2 regions of the Paenibacillus sp. FSL E2-0190 genome follow, and region 1 is predicted to be linked to the other one. Evidence: predicted binding sites of a transcription regulator. Region 1 holds the regulator's gene; the other holds the start of a gene.
What was found. Region 1 encodes CtsR, which represses protease genes until heat stress. Its sites were predicted from a motif close to ATGGTCAATAAAGGTCAAACA; they were not measured.
Positions count from the first base shown of each region.

Region 2: the regulator CtsR is predicted to act here: its motif matches at 1,983-2,003, upstream of clpP (ATP-dependent Clp endopeptidase proteolytic subunit ClpP).

Region 1 is NZ_CP150306.1:6,403,193-6,406,396, forward strand. It holds gene NST25_RS28275 (protein arginine kinase) at 1-616, opposite strand, end outside; gene NST25_RS28280 (UvrB/UvrC motif-containing protein) at 645-1,169, opposite strand; gene NST25_RS28285 (CtsR family transcriptional regulator) at 1,200-1,661, opposite strand; gene NST25_RS28290 (GNAT family N-acetyltransferase) at 1,956-3,128, opposite strand.
Region 2 is NZ_CP150306.1:183,374-186,577, forward strand. It holds gene NST25_RS00895 (DUF4163 domain-containing protein) at 1-460, shown strand, start outside; gene NST25_RS00900 (GDSL-type esterase/lipase family protein) at 572-1,210, shown strand; gene clpP (ATP-dependent Clp endopeptidase proteolytic subunit ClpP) at 1,300-1,896, opposite strand; tRNA gene NST25_RS00910 (tRNA-Arg) at 2,090-2,164, opposite strand; gene NST25_RS00915 (sugar-binding domain-containing protein) at 2,433-3,204, shown strand, end outside.

The DNA of each region.
Region 1 (3,204 bases):
TCAATCCCACTTGGTTCACTGCTGACAATATGCGATTGATCTGTTGGGTCATTACTAGTGCTGGCAAATGCAGCATTACTGAGGCACGCAGCCCTGTACCCACATTGGTGGGACAACTGGTCAAGTATCCTCTTTTATCATCAAAAGCGTAATTCACAGCCGATTCGAAGATATCATCGATGGCTGTCGCACGTTCCCATGCTTCTCTTACCTGAAGACCCGGGAACAGACATTGGATCCGCAGATGGTCTTCTTCGTTAATCATGATGCTGACCGACTCATCTTCATTTAATATCACAGCTGCGCCACGTGAATCATTAGCCAGATTAGGACTGATGAGATGTTTCTCGACCAATACCTTTTTATCCAGTTCATTCACTTCAGCAAGCTTTATCAGTTGAAAAGATCCGAATACGGCAGCAGTTTCCCCATGAAACACAGGGGCCAGCAGCTCTAATACTTCTTCCGATTGCTCTAAGGAAGCAAGCATAGGGAATGGAAGATGCTCTAAATTACGTGCAATACGCATACGGCTGCTAATTACAATCTCGGAGTGACTGCCTCCCGAGCGCATCCAATCACTAAGCGCTTGTTCAGTAAATCGGAGACTTGACATGTCATATCCCCCCTATATATCAAAGACTTTACTCTTGTGCCATTTCTTTTTCAAGTTGTCGAATTTGATCCCGCAGCTCTGCCGCAGTTTCGAATTCCTCCTGTGCGATACTTTGCTGTAATTCCAGCTTCAATTCATCAATTTGCCGTTTGAACACAATCTGTGCTCCAGCACGTTTGGGAATCTTGCCTACATGCGAAGTGCTGCCATGCACCCGTTTAAAGAGCGGGTCCAGTGCACTGTTAAAATATTTATAACAGGAGCTGCAGCCAAAACGACCCAATTTGCTAAACTGCGAGTACGTCATTCCACAATTCTCACATTGCAGACTCTGCGTAGTCTTCGTAGCAGCCGTCTTTTCCTTACCGGCCCCTTCAAGATCAAGCAGACCGGACAGCAAGCTGTGAATGGAGAATCCTCCAGCAGTTCCCGGGATCAGTTCACCCTTCTCCCGCGCACAGCTCTCGCAGATATGAAATTCTGTCTTCTCTCCATTCACGATCTTGGTGAAATGGAGTGTTGCTGGCTTGACGCCACATTCCTGACATTGCATAAGCGAAAGCCCCTCCCTTATGATTGACAATTATTTGCCTAACAAAGAGATTAACATCGCCTTCATAATCTTGGCCCGAATCTCATCCCGATATGGAATCTTAACCGTTAGGCAATCCCGAGAAACAGCAGCGCGCATAAGACACGCCTCACGCTTGCTTAGAAAACCAGCTTCCTCCAGTTGATAAATCAACCCTTCGGCAGCGTTCTGATCTATCCCGCCACCTATAGTATGGTTTAAATGGGCATGCAGTGCCACGTTTGGCGGCAATTCAAAACGTTGAATACGAATATATCCCCCGCCACCACGCTTACTTTCCACCACATAGCCTTTTTCCAGTGTAAAGCGTGTACTAATAACATAATTGATCTGTGACGGTACGCATGAGAACTGGTCCGCCAGGTCATTTCGCTGGATTTCCACCGTACCTTCGGGACTTTCATGCAAAATATTCTTCAGATATTGTTCAATAATATCAGAGATATTGCGCATCACTCATCCTCCAGTGCTCTTTAAAGCTTCATAATATCGCTTACGGCCCGCATCCTTAATGACATTCATTAGTGAACTTCATTCATATAAGTCTGAAGAAAACTTCACGAATTCAGAGGATCGCACTGTATGTCATCAGGTGCGTTGACTTTGACTTTCTTTGACTTTTTAATATTATAACATATTCTGTGCTAATTCCAAGAGGATTCTCTTATTTTTCACTTTTTTCAGCGAATGTATTCGGAAATAAAGAACTCTCCCAGCATCTTTCGAAGGGGAGAGCCTAATTATTTTCTAAAAATGATCAAAAAGTGCCGTTTCAGCTTGCGGTATGATTTCTTCGAGCCATTCCAGAGCCGTCGGATTACCAGTCACACGTCCATAACGAGCCAGCTCTGCTGGGCGTTTATATCCAAACATTAGAATCGTCAGCGTACCAATCTCACAGCTTAAGTCAGCTGCATCCCGTTCACCCTCTATACGCAAGAAAGCTGCTGCTCCCTTTTCGGAGACAGTCCATTCCCACAACCCGTCATTCCATGGGGCATATTTATCTTCAATATAGATAACCTGTTTCTTCTGACTGTTGTAACGCTTAAAAGAATAACTCTCCACGAATGCTTTAGCATTAACAATACGCGCCATAAAATAAGGATAATTCTCCTGCTCTATACGCGGATCAGGCAGCAAAAAAGGTAACATATCATCGGATGGCACCAGTTTTAGCGATGCACCGGTCACCATCGAATCGTGATTCGCAAGAAATGTCCACAGCCCCTGCCGGGCCTGTTCGTTCAAAAACACAAATTCATCAATGACCAGCTCTCTATTTTCTATCTTATATAGTACGTATCCTTCAGGTTCCCCAAGTTGTGAATAAAATACCGCAGTCTGACCTTCATCATCCAGAACAGAGCTCTCCCACCAGTCCAAATCACGCTTAAGTGTTCCGTTATATCTAACTGCAAAACGATTGTATAAGTTGTCCAATACTTCGATATCTTTAACACCACGTCTTACCTTGCCCTCAACTTCAACCTTCTTGGGAAACCTGGCAACAGGAATGGAGTATTTCTTATATTCACAATAAACTTCCCAACCAAATTTGCGATAAAAGGGGATCAGGAACGGATGCAGAAAAGATAATGTCTGCCCCGCCTCATTCATCGTTTGTAGCGTATGCGCTAGGAGCTTTGCCACATGTCCCTGTCTGCGATTCTCTGGCCATGTCGCTACCCCTGCGAGCCCTCCCATAGGTACTAATCTACCTTGTATGTACACTTCGAATGGAAGAAGAGTAAGTTTGGCTTCCAAAGTACCTTCTTCAAAAGCACCCCATACGCGTTCTGCTTTAAATCTTTCCTTAGCATTCGCCCTTTTCTCACTGGGCAGCTTGTATTGAAAAGCATATTCAGATAAATCCATGCTTAGATCAAACTCTTCTGAGTGCAACTGTCTGATATCCACAAAACTCACCTCATCATTTATGAATTTACTTTTATGGTTAGTATAACAAGAGAGCGTATTGTGTGCGAATTATAAG
Region 2 (3,204 bases), 790 kb from region 1:
GGGTGCAGAACAGGATATCTCCGATCGAGATGGAGCAGAGCCCAAATACACCTATGATTCAGGTTATGTAGTGACCTACAATCAGAATGGTGTGATCAGCATAGTGATGCATCAGTATAGTGATACGGGCGGCGCCCATGGAATGACTAACCGTGAAGCCTTCACCTTCTCGCTTAAGGATGGTAAACGTCTACTGTTGGGCGACCTGTTTGGAGCTAATCCAAACTACAAAAAACAGCTGAATGCAAAGCTGAGCAAGCTGCTGAAGGCAGAGGATAGTTATTTGGGAGGATTCAACGGATTGAATACGGAGAAATATTTCTATCTGAAGGACGACAAGGTTGTTCTGTTCTTCCAATTATATGAGTACACAGCGTATGCTGCAGGCTTCCCTGAGTATACTTTTAGTTTCAAAGAGCTTTTGCCGGATGGCAGTAGCCCGTTTGCTGGCATAAAATAAATGGAAATGCTTCGTCTCCGCTAATGTCGGCACAAGACATCTTCCCCTTACCAGAGTTGTCTCTTGTTCATATGCTAAAGGGAGTAACTAGTTTATGAACGGGGGAGAGCTATGGGCTACCAATATACTGCAATTGGCGATTCCTTGACGACTGGATTTGGTGCTCTGCCAGGTAACGGTTTTGTTCCGGTTTACCGTAGAATGGCAGAAGGGAGACTGCGGACTACTGTAGCCTCTACGAATTTAGGCGTGAACGGAATGACTACTTCAGAGCTGGAGCAGCGGCTGCGCGGAAATTCCATGATGCGTGAAGCCGTTCGAGAAGCCGATATCATCACTGTGTCTATCGGTGGTAATGATTTGATTCACGCGGCCAAATCAGCAGCAAGACAGCAAGGCAACTTATCCGCAGAACTGCGCAGATCGCTTCAGGAATGCAAACAAAATTTCTCTGCAATTATGAATATCCTTATACAATTGAAGGCAAGGACGCGTAGACCTTTTATCATTAGAATTGTGGGATTATATAACCCCTATCCTCAGGTGGTTGGTGCGACAGAGTGGGTCAGGCAGTTTAATCAATACGCAGCACAGTACAGCAGCCGAGTATGTGGATTTGCTTCGATTTACAGTGAGTTCGCAGGAAATGAGAGAGGGCTGTTATCCATCGATCATTTGCATCCGAATGGCCGGGGTTATCGCGTAATTGCCGAGAAGCTGGATGCGCTAGGTTATGGCGGGCTGGCTTAATTGGATTTAGGTCTTCTATAAAATATAAAGAGGCTGTGCTCTAACCATAACGGATAGAGCACAGCCTCTTTATATTTTTACTTTATAGCTTACACACCGCTAGGCAATGTCTTCTCGATTACTTTATCTACGATACCGTATTCAGCCGCGTCTGCAGCAGTCATGAAGTAGTCGCGATCTGTATCCTTCTCAATACGTTCTAGAGGTTGACCCGTACGTTCTGCTAGAATACGGTTCAGCTTATCGCGCAATTTGAGGATGCGGCGGGCACGGATTTCAATGTCCGTTGCTTGACCTTGAGCACCACCCAGAGGCTGGTGGATCATGATCTCGCTGTTAGGCAGTGCGAAGCGTTTGCCTTTGGCGCCAGCGTTTAGCAGGAAAGCTCCCATGGAAGCTGCCATCCCCACACAGATGGTGGAAACGTCTGGTTTAATGTACTGCATTGTATCAAAAATAGCCATACCTGCAGTAATGGAACCGCCTGGGCTATTCACGTAAAGGTGAATGTCCTTGTCAGGATCTTCGGCAGCCAAGAACAGCATTTGTGCGATGATAGAATTGGCTACCACGTCATTAACCTCCGTTCCAAGGAAAATGATGCGGTCCTTCAGCAGGCGGGAATAGATGTCATAAGCGCGCTCGCCGCGGTTGCTCTGTTCTACTACCATAGGAATATAACTCACGTGGAAAACCTCCTTGATATTGGTTCTTCAAATGTATTCATTTTTACTCTTGCCGTATTACCCACATGATAAACAAATTCAAACAAAAAGTCAAAGAAAGTCAAACTTATATTCAAAAAAAAGAGCCGACAAGCGGCTCTTTGGTTAAGTAGTAGTATAGGCACTACTAAATTATGTGCAAAAATGAAATTAATGGCGCGCCCGCCAAGAATCGAACTTGGATCTCAGGCTTCGGAGGCCTACGTCATATCCATTGGACCACGGGCGCAACAAAAATGATTATAATACAATTTTTACACAATTGCAATGTAATATTAATACTGGACAAGCGCTCTAGGGACAGGCATCGGGCGCTATATCTTTTTCTGACCTTATTAATGTATAAGAAGACAAGCGCTTGAGAATTCTACTCTCGGAAGACTTGCGCTTCGAGCAATATTTGGTTAGAATATGGGTGGGACTTAAAAAGTTTACCCGGGACGTTTTGAGACCATGAACAAGGGAATAGAGGAAGACGAAGTTGCAGGAGTGAAAGTATGCGTAATTTATTAGATATCCAAAAGCAGCTTCTGCCTGATCTCATGGAAACCCTTAAGAGACGGTACACGATTCTTCATCAGATCATGCTGTCCGATATTATTGGGCGCAGAACGCTAGCCGCTTCGCTAGATATGACTGAGCGGGTACTGCGTGCCGAGACGGATCTTCTGAAATCGCAAGGGCTTATTGAGATCGAGAGTGTTGGCATGCGCATTAGCGCTGCTGGACGTAGACTGCTTGATTTGCTAGAGCCGGTTGTTAAGAGCCTATTTGGTCTGGATGAGCTGGAAGAGAAAATTCGAGCAACGTATGGTCTGGATAAAGTTATTGTAGTACCGGGTGATTGTGAGTCATCGCCGTTCACCAAACGAGAGCTTGGCCGAGCGGGTGCGAAAGCGCTGCTGAGTATACTTCGCGCAGATGATACAGTTGCCGTCACAGGTGGATCGACGCTTGCCGATATGGCTGATCAACTGGCACCGCCGTTGTCCCTTTCCTATAAGAACGCTTGGTTTGTTCCGGCGCGTGGAGGATTAGGAGAGAGTATGGAGATTCAAGCCAACACGATTGCCTCAACCATGGCAAAGCGGGTTGGAGCCAACTACCGGTTGTTGCATGTCCCTGATTTGCTTAGCGGGGATGCATACCAATCGCTGGCACTTGACTCTAATATTGGAGAGATTGTACAAACCATCCGTAGTTCGCGTATTATTGTACATGGGATTGGGGATGCCATTGAAATGACCCGCCGCCGCAAACTGGACGAGG